3 regions of the Candidatus Solincola tengchongensis genome follow, and region 1 is predicted to be linked to each of the others. Evidence: riboswitches for the same ligand, from Rfam matches in the RefSeq annotation. Region 1 holds a riboswitch; each other region holds the start of a gene.

Region 1 (3,250 bases):
CCTCACCCTCCCCCAGGCCGGCCCCACCTGGAACCTGGGCATACAGGTGGCCATGGTGGGTGAGTCGAGGGGGATACACTTCAACATCCACGAGATCGTCATGGCTTTGACCTTCGTGGCTCTCCTCATCAAGACGGTGAACGGAAAGGCGGAGTTGAAAGTCCGAAGCCCGATCACCATCGCCGTCGCCGCCTACGTGCTCACCTCCATCCTGGCCTGTTTCGTGGGCTTCCTCCACGACGCCAATGGGCTGGTTATGGCCTTCCGTTTCGTGCGCACCGTCGTCTTCGCCTACGTCTTCTTCGTGGTCATCAGCATCGTGAGGACGCGCCAGGCCTTCCGCAACCTGGTGATCCTGATGATGGTCTGCTTCACCCTGGTGGCCCTGTTTGGACTGGTCCAGAAGGCCATCGGGCAGACGAAGACGGAATGGGTCGCCCAGCACGTGCTCGCCAAGCTCGGTTACCCGGAGTCGGTTAACTATGTGGCCGGGGAAAGCGAGGCGCAGGCCTACCGCATCAACTCCACCTTCCTCCACCCCAACGTCCTGGGCGGGTACCTCATTTTCGCACTTCCCTTCTTCGTGAGTCTCCTGAGCCTGGCCTGGAGGGGTCGCCGCTACTTCTCCTGGTTCCTCCTTTTGGCCGGGATGGGCATCAACATGGCCGCCCTCTTCCTCACCGGGTCCCGGGCCGCCTGGGTGGCCGCAGGGGTCATCGCCGCCCTCTACGGCCTATTCGGGCTCTTCGACCGCCGGCTTTGGCTCACGGCGGCCACGGTGATACTGGTTCTGGCGCTCATCTTCGTCATGCTCAACCCCCCGGAGTTCGTGAAGAAGCGCTTTTCCAGCCTCAGCGCCAAGGAGGCGGCGCAGGTGCGCATCTATACCTACAAACTGGCCTTAGACTACTTTCTCGAGCACCCCATCTTCGGCATCGGCATGGGCATGGAGGGGCAGCGCATCATCGAGAACAACATCCGCCAGACCTGGGCGGCGGTGGAGAACGCCTTCCTCACCTACCTTGTGTCCCACGGCCTGGTGGGCCTGACCGCCTTCCTGCTCCTCTTCGGGATCTACTGGGGCATCCTCCTCCGGGCGCGATCCCGCTCCCGCCAGGACCCCTGCATTTACTTCCATGCCGAGGCCTTCATGCTGGGCATGGTGGGTTACGCCGTGTCCAACATGTTCGGGGCCTGGATCCTCTTCGCCATCCCCATGCTGACCCTCTTCTGGGTTTACCTGGCCATGGGAGAAGCCCTTTACGACATCTTCCGGGAAGGAGCGCTGGAGGAGAGGGAGCCCCTCTTCCACAACCTGCCCGAGCTCCTGGCGGCCTCACTGCTCCCTGCGGAGAGGGGAAGGGAACGGATGGCCGGGGCTTCTTGACGAGGATGATCGTCTTGACGGGAATAAACTGTTCAATTTTCCACCTTTTAATTGTATAATAAAAATGGATAACGGGAATCGGTTCAGTTTTATACTGGCGATAGGGAAAGCTGAGATCCGTCGTCCGTGACCTGGTCACCTGGATGACGGGGAGCGAGTGGTGAAACCGGCCCGATCGCTATGCGATCGGGTTTTTGTATAAAGGGTATATTGGCGGAGGGATGACAAAAGGAGGACACAAAAACCAGGGAGGGCTGGAAAAGGGGCAGGTTTTCCGGTCTGGGCCAGAACTCACTCGGCAAAGTCTTTCTGGTAACCGACTCTTTATGATCCTCCCCTTGTCACCGTGACGAGAAGCCCTTCCATCGGAAGCCCACTATTCCTGTTGCCCAAAAATCAGATGGAAGGATCTTCAAAACGGAGGTGAACCGAATGAAAGGGTCAAGGAAGGGACTGGTGATCCTTTCCGTGTGCCTGCTGCTCCTGGCCACACTGCTCGGCGGCATAGTCTCGGCGTTGGCCGGCGATGGCGAGACGCCCGAGGAGCCGCAGAGCGCCGCGGCGACCGCGGTATCGTGCGAAGCGGAGGTCTTGGCACAGGGGGAGGGAAGCACGGAAGGAGTGCCCGCCACCGGCGAGGGCCAGGCATTGGAGGGCGCCGGGGCCGGAAAGGTTGTTGACCCCGGAACGGGCATGGGCGAGAGCGAGGCGGAAGCGGCGCCAGCCGCGGAGGGGTCCCAGCCCCTGTGCTGCCCCCCGCCGCAGCCGGAGTGCGAGATCTGCGTGGTCAAGTTCCTGGACTCTGACGGTGACGGGGTAAAAGACTCCGGGGAAACGGGAATGGCCGGGGTGACCATCACCCTCAACGGCGGCAATCCTCGCCTAACGGGTCAGGACGGTCGGGCATGCTACGAGGACCTCGAACCGGGGATCTACGTGGTGAGCGAGACCGTGCCTCCGGGGTACCGGGCCACAACACCCACCTCTTACGAGATCGAGCTGTGCACCGGTTCCAGCATCCAGTGCTGGATGCCGCAGCCCTGCGGCGAGACGGTCACCGTTTTCTTCGGCAACGCGCCCCTGCCTCAGCCCCCGGGCTCCATCTCCGGGCATAAATACGAGGACCTGGACGGGGACGGCGTCCACGACCCCGGCGAGCCGGCTGTCCCCGGGGTGACCGTGGAGCTGTGGCAGGACGGGGCCAAGGTGGCGGATACGATCACCGGGGAGGACGGGGGATACTCCTTCCAGGAACTGGAACCGGGTACCTACACGGTCAAGGAGGTCCTTTGCGACTGCTGGACGCCCACCAATCCCGCCGACGGCTCCCACGACGGCGTCCAGGTGGACGCCGGCCAGGAGATCACCGGCGTGGACTTCCTCAACAAAAGGACGGAGTGCCTCAAGGGCAAGGTCGAGGTGTTGGTCTTCGAGGACACAAACTGCAACGGCCAGTTGGATGACGGTGATTCACTGCATCCCCAGCCGGTGGTCATCGAGCTCTTCCACGACATGGACGGGATGCTGATCCCCGCCGACGGCTGGGACGGTCCCTACCAGAAGCCGACGGGCGCCGGCCCCTCATGGTTGCCCGTCTATCCCCATGGCTGCAGCAGCTGGAAAGAGCTTCCATGCAACAATTACGACCTCTTCGGAAACCCTCTGGGCGAGAACCTCCACGGTCGTTACCAAGTGAACATGGTCGTCCCGGAGGGGTGGCGAGCCCTTACCGTGGAGTGGGCCGGTAGGACCTACACCGACACCTTCAGCACCTTCGAGCTGAAGTGCTACTACTGTGTGCCTACCTGCACCTGGCAGCAGGTAAAGTTCCTCATCGACCCTCTCTTCCACATATCCGGGCAC
Region 2 (3,250 bases), on a different contig from region 1:
TATGAATCCCAGCTCGGCCATCTTGTCCAGGACCAGGTTGCGCCGGCGCATAGCTCCTTCGGCGTTGGTGTAGGGGGAGTAATAGTTGGGGATGCGGATCACCGCCGCCAGGAGGGCGGCCTCCTCCAAGGAGAGCTCCGAGGGTTGCTTCCCGAAGAAGGTCTGGGAGGCGGTCTTCACCCCGTAGCATCCCTGTCCGAAATAGACGTCGTTGAGATAGAGCTCGAGTATCTTGTCCTTGGAGTACTTCCTCTCCAGCTTGTTGGCCAGGCTGGCCTCCTCCACCTTGCGCCAGTAGGTCCTCTCCTTACCGGTGAGGGTGTTCTTCACGTACTGCTGGGTGATGGTGGAGGCGCCCTGCACCACCTTTCCCTGTACCACGTTGGTCCAGAAGGCACGGGCGATGGCCTTCCAGTCCACACCGCTGTGGGAGTAGAAGCGTTCGTCCTCGATGGCGATGACCGCCTGGCGCAGGTAAGGCGATATCTGGTCCAGGGATATCTTTTCGCGGTGCTGTTCCCCGTGCAGTTCGGCGATGACCGTGCCGTCGGCGGCCAGTATCTTGGAGGTCTGGTCCATGCGGTGCTTCTCCAGCTGGGAGAGACTGGGAAGGCCCACGCCGGTATAGAACCAGGCCAGGAAACCTCCGGCAAGCAGGACCAGACACAGGAAGACGATCAGCGATATGCGCAGGAATACTCGCATGGCACTACCTCTTGACGACCCGGTCCTGCCTCGATTCTACCCTTATGCTACCCTTATGAATAGACAGTGGGAAGCAGGCCGGGGTTCCCAGGTCGGCGCATCCTCCACCCTCTCACGGCGCTCTCAGGCGTTCCCGGCCATCTTCTTTTCGCTAATCGGACTTCTCCACTGCCGGCTTTCTATCCTTCCCTTCCCGGGAGACGATCGCGGGGAATGAGGTGCAGGTGCTGCGAGGAGGGTTCTAGGTTCCAAGTGGGATATAAGTAAACCGGGGCGACCCGGAAAAAGACGGGCATCCGGTTCGCCTCCCGTTCCCGGCCCCATTCACCGCTTCCGTGACTTGCCCGGAGGCGACCTACCTCAGTGTGGAGCCCGCTTCCCAGGGGACAGGAAACGCCACCGACCGGGCACCATCCCTCGAGCAGCGGAAGAGACGACCGAAAGGCGAGGTGCCCGGCAGGAGCAGGATTTCCGGAACCATGCGAGGTCTCGCCCGAGACATATTTTTAAATGGCATGGAGAATCCTTCGTAAATCGAGGACGAAAAGAAGAAAAGGGAGGTATGGAACGAGAGGCTTGCCCGAGCCGTGCCGGCTTACGGTCGCCGCGCTGGGTTAAAAGAGATGGAATTTCACCGCTCAGGAAGATCGAAATCCAAGTATGAAAATGCCCATATGCTTGTTATGCTTGATAATTTATGGAAAATATGTAAAAATTTCATCACAATTGTAGGCTGAACTTCGGGCGAAAGGGGCATCAACGAAAAGCATCTTCCATCTTTCTTGACCAGTTAGCGTTAGGAAGCTGTGAACCCCGGTTTGAAGTCTGGTCACCTGAACCGGGAGGAGCTAGTGGTGAAACCGGCCTGAACGGGAGACGTTCTGGTCGGTTTTATAAATTATTAAGCGGCTTATGGGGGTGAAAAGGCTTTAAAAGATCGCGTTAGGGTGTGGGGATGAAAAGAGGGGAGATATTCTTCGGGGTGATCGATTAAAAAGGAGGGGCAGCTGCCACTGCCCCTAGGCACACCATGAGCCCGGCTAGGCCTTTAGTGCACCCATTTTTATTTTAATACATACGTCTCAAAAGGGGAAGGTGGTAAGACGTGAAGTCCTCCTCTGGAAAAACGCTTGCGCGGCGGAAGAAGAGCCATACGTTTTCCGACGTGGGCTGGGAGGAGACGTTCCTCAACGGGCGCAAGACGATCGGTTGCACCCTCCTGGCGCTGCTTTTCGCTTTGACGGCATCCCTTGCCTATACGGAGAGACTGGCGCCCACCATGGCCCTCTGGAGCGACACGGAGGAACTCGTGGCCGTGATCAGCATCCAGGGCGTGGAAATGCCCGGCGTCTTGAATGAGGATGCGCCCGTTCTGCTTTTCGTGGAACCCTTGACGCTTTACGCGGGAACCTTCGCCGAGGTTGTCGTTACCTGCAGCAACAACCCGGGTCAGGGTTTCGCGATCTCCATGTGGAACGAGGTGGCTTCGCTCCAGCCCTCGCAGATGAGGGCGCTGAGCGACGGCCGGTTTCTCTGCACCTTCGATTTAAGGGATGTGGGAGCGGGAGTCTTCACCCTGACCCTGCGAACGCCCGAAGGGAAAGAGGCGTCCCTTCCCTCATGCCTCACCGTCCTCGTGCCGGACTCGGGAGGTGGGGGTGCGGCCTCACCGGGAAGGGAGGGGAAGGGGGGCGGGGGCGGCGCCGTGTCGCCCACCCCCGGCGACCCGGCACGGACTGCGCCGTCAGGCGGTAACGGCACCCCCGCGTCACCGGACCGGCCCCCATGGGAAGGCCCTGTAGACGACGCGAGCCCGCCGAACGGGGGGCAGGACCAAAAGCCGCGCGGCGACGAGCCGACCCCGGGTGGCATCGGGGGCTTCAAGGTGACCCCTTCCGTGGTCAACGCGGCGCTCTCCGTGGAGCTGCTGATCGAGGGAGGGGTCTTCCGGACCGGCTGGCAGGCCAGGCTGACGAGAAGCGGATATACCGCCTGGAGCGTGTCCTTTGCCGTTCTTTCCGAAACCCAAGTGCGTTGTGGGTTCAACCTCCTGGACCTCGCACCCGGGGTCTACAAGCTCGAGATCACCGATTACCGGGACCACGTCATTTATTGCATCGGGTATGTGAAGGTGATCTGAGGAGAGGGGGTGACGGAAAGCGGGTACACGTCGCACGGTGTGAGCAAGGCAGGAAGAGCACATGGTGAGCCCGGCTAGGCCTTTCGTGTACCCGCTTTCCTTTTTGGAACACGGTTTGTGGGAGAAGTGGCTAGGGGGCGACGCGCTGTGCTAACGGCCCCTCGAGGCCAGAGGTCGAACATCCCACGCCGTTTCGCATCACGGCGCCGGTAGCGTGGCGAAAGGAGGTGATGAGACGAAAGACCCAGCAGAAAGCGTGGCGCCGTTGCGGTTGTCGAGAGGATGGAAAGCGCTCGATTCATGGGGGAATACATCGAGCGGCGGAAAGGAGGAAAGGATGAAGAAGGTACTCCTGATCGGAGTGGTCATCGCCCTGGCGACGACCATGGTGGGACTGGGAGTGCA
Region 3 (3,250 bases), on a different contig from region 1:
GCTGCTCATCCTGGCCGGCGTGTTCGTCTACATCCACTACACGGACCGCAGGGCCGCCGCCGCCCAAAAGGAGCTCTTCCGGATCTGGGAACAGAGGCCCCCGGCGCCGGAACGCGAACCGGTGGCCGTGGGTGACGGGATAGCCCGTCTTCTGGTGAGCCGCCTGGGCCTCGACGCCATCGTGGTCGAGCTGGAGGGCCTTGAGGACACGGAGAACCTGAAACGCGGCCCCGGGCATATACCCGGCACGGCTTATCCCGGGCAGGTGGGCAACTGCGTCATCAGCGGCCACCGCACCACTTATGGAGCTCCCTTCCGCCACATCGAGCAATTGAGACCGGGTGATGAGATAGTCCTGGAGACGGCGGAGGCGCGCTATACCTATCTGGTCTACGAACAGCGCGTCGTCCTGCCCACCGACCTCACGGTGTTGGAGCAGGGGGAGGAGCGCGAGGTGACCCTGACCGCCTGCCATCCCTGGTACAGCGCCTCGCGAAGGGTCGTGGTGAAGGGACGGCTGGAAAGGACGGAAAGGCACGGAGGTCCCGACAGGGACGCCGACGGCAACTAGGGTGTCGGCGGCCGCATCTTCCTGCACCACGGAGACCTTCTTGTGCCCCCTTCCGCGCTCACACCGGGTCGGCTCCGATTCTCAGGCCCATATCGCCGTCCGGCTCCGAGGACACCGCGGGTCTCTCGGGGCGCAGCCAGCAACCGCTCTACTTTCTCCGGGGATGGCCCGACCCTCGGCACTGAGGCGGCGCGGGGACGGATGGGGCCCAAGACGCAGGGCATCCGCGTGCCTGGGGCTTGCGCAGGTGTGCGGTCCGAGGGTAGGGCCTCACCGCAGGGTATGGAGAGAAAAAAGACGACCGGAAAGCGGGCAGACTTTCCGGTCCGGGCCAAAACTCACTCGGCAATGATATTTTGGCATTTCTTTTATCGGAAAGTTCACGCCTTGCCTTTAGGGTCATAGCGGGTTTTCCACCCCGCGGCGGAAACCCGTTCCGCCCATCCGGTTGATCGAAATACGACGTCTGGAAGCTTAAAGAAAGATATATGTACTGCCGATAACTGTTTTGAAAATTGAAAACCGAATATCCCCGAAGGTGATAAAGGCAAACTCTTCCGAAAGGAGAGGGCGCAAAGCCATGGGTCTAAGACCGCGAGAGCGGTTATGATCGCCAGGCTGCCGCCTTGAAAAGCGACGCCCTTTCCGCCGGGAAAGGGCGTTTTTTTGGGGAGCGGAAGAGGTCGCCACCAGCCCTCGGGGACAAGAAGGGGGAGAACGAGATTGAAGGGGCTCACCTGGTGGCGAAAGGGCATCACATGCCTGGTGGCGATAGGTCTGATATTCCTGTCCGCCGTGCTGCCGGCTCTCATGACGGGGAACGCTCAGGCGGCTGTGAACGTCTCCGCGGAGGAGGCGCGCATGCTGGAACTGGTAAACCAGGCACGTAATGCGGCCGGCCTCCCCTCACTGCTCGTGGAACAGCAGCTCACCGACTTCGCCCGCTCCTATTCCCAGGAGATGATACAGTACAACTTCTTCGGCCACGATTCCCCGGTCTCCGGGAACCTGCAGCAACGTATCGCCGCGCGCGGGATAACGGGGTGGACGCTGGCCGGCGAGAACATCGCCAAGGCCCCCAACGTGGACGCGGCCTTCCAGGCGCTCATGAACAGCCCCTCCCACCGGGAGAACATACTGCGCCGTGAGTTCAACTGCATCGGGATAGGCGTGGTCCCGGGGCCGGGCGGGCTGTACATAACCCAGGAGTTCATGCGCTTCACCACCATCCCGCCCACCGCTGAGCTCCCGGGGGCCTCACCCGCCCCGTCGGCCACCTTCGACACCTTCGTGCTCATAATGAACCCCAACGGAGCCACGGCGAGGGTGGAGGTGACCTTCCAGGGAGAGGACGGCGAGAACCGGGTCTTCACCTACCAGGTGGGGGCCTACAGCCGTTTCACGGTGCCGGTCCGCGAGACGGTGGGGAAGGGGAGTTTCTCCGTGCACGTGAGTAGCGACCTCCCGGTCCTCGCGGAGCGGGCCATGTACTTCAATTACCAGGGGAAGAAAGGGGGGTCGGATTCCATCGGCGCCCCCAGCCCCTCCAGCAGCTGGTTCTTCGCCGAGGGCTACACCGGAGGGACCTTCGACACCTGGATCCTCCTCCAGAACCCCAACGAGAGCGGGGCCGCGGTGACCCTCAACTTCATGCGCCCCGACGGACGGGTGGTCACCCACCAGGTGAACGTGCCCGCCCGCCGTCGCTACACGGTGCACGTGGACGAGATACCCGGCCTGGAGTCCACCGACGTCTCCACCCAGGTCGCCTCAGACCTCCCCATCGTCGCCGAGCGGGCCATGTACTTCAGCTACGCCGGCCGCACGGGCGGGCACAACACCATCGGCGCCCAGTCCCTGCGCGACGAGTGGTACCTGGCCGAGGGTTACACGGGCGGGTCCTTCGACCTCTACGTGCTCCTGGTCAACCCTCACGAAAGCGAGTCCACGGTCACCCTGAGCTTCATGCGACCGGGCGGTCAGCGCGTGGAGCGCACGGTCAAGCTGGCGCCGCACGCTCGCCGCACGGTGCACGTGGACGAGATACCCGGCCTGGAGTCCACCGACGTCTCCACCCAGGTGAAGGCCTCGCTCCCCGTGGTGGCGGAGCTGGCCGAGTACTTCAACTTCGGCGGCATCACCGACGGCAACAGTTCCGTGGGAGCCGCCCAGCCCTCCACGGACTGGTTCTTCGCCGAGGGCTGCGTGCTTTGACCGGTTGAGGGTTTCATATAAGAGGGGCCGTCCGGTCTCCGGGCGGCCCCGCTCTGTCGGACCTGCTCCACCCCTTCCTGCAAGAGGTTGCCCGACGGGGTGGAACCCGGGAGGTTCACGGAAGGAGGCCGTACAGGGTCGTAGGGGACGGACCGTCTTCCTTTACAGTGCACGGGCACCGTGTTATCTTATAAAACCGTGTTAAAATGACCCTGGAGGTTGGATGTCATGTACGCAGTCATAGAGACGGGCGGGAAGCAGTACCGGGTGGAGAGCGGCTCGGTGATCCGGGTGGAGAAGCTTGACGTCCCGGTGGGCGAGAAGATCGTCTTCGAGCGCGTGATCATGGCCGGAGGGGAGGGCAAGGTATTGGTAGGCCCGGAGGCCGGCAAGGTCAAAGTGGAGGGCACCGTGCTGGGGCATGGCAAGGGAAGAAAGGTAGTGGTCTTCAAGTACCGCCCCAAG

The links. A riboswitch is a leader RNA that binds a small molecule or an ion and turns the genes downstream of it on or off. The one in region 1 is predicted to bind cyclic di-GMP.
Region 2: linked by a shared signal. The riboswitch ahead of H7007_RS05940 (hypothetical protein) and the one ahead of H7007_RS12280 (SdrD B-like domain-containing protein) in region 1 are both predicted to bind cyclic di-GMP.
Region 3: linked by a shared signal. The riboswitch ahead of H7007_RS07570 (CAP domain-containing protein) and the one ahead of H7007_RS12280 (SdrD B-like domain-containing protein) in region 1 are both predicted to bind cyclic di-GMP.

Annotation. Positions count from the first base shown of each region.
Region 1 is NZ_MU158678.1:1,916-5,165, reverse strand. Features, by position in the region: gene H7007_RS12285 (O-antigen ligase family protein) at 1-1,387, shown strand, start outside; cyclic di-GMP riboswitch class II at 1,483-1,568, shown strand; partial or broken gene H7007_RS12280 (SdrD B-like domain-containing protein) at 1,820-3,250, shown strand, end outside.
Region 2 is NZ_JACVJJ010000067.1:15,350-18,599, reverse strand. Features, by position in the region: gene H7007_RS05945 (PBP1A family penicillin-binding protein) at 1-705, opposite strand, end outside; cyclic di-GMP riboswitch class II at 1,497-1,580, shown strand; gene H7007_RS05940 (hypothetical protein) at 1,811-2,845, shown strand; gene H7007_RS05935 (TasA family protein) at 3,183-3,250, shown strand, end outside.
Region 3 is NZ_JACVJJ010000084.1:53,748-56,997, forward strand. Features, by position in the region: gene H7007_RS07565 (sortase) at 1-571, shown strand, start outside; cyclic di-GMP riboswitch class I at 1,108-1,197, shown strand; gene H7007_RS07570 (CAP domain-containing protein) at 1,295-2,785, shown strand; partial or broken gene rplU (50S ribosomal protein L21) at 3,014-3,250, shown strand, end outside.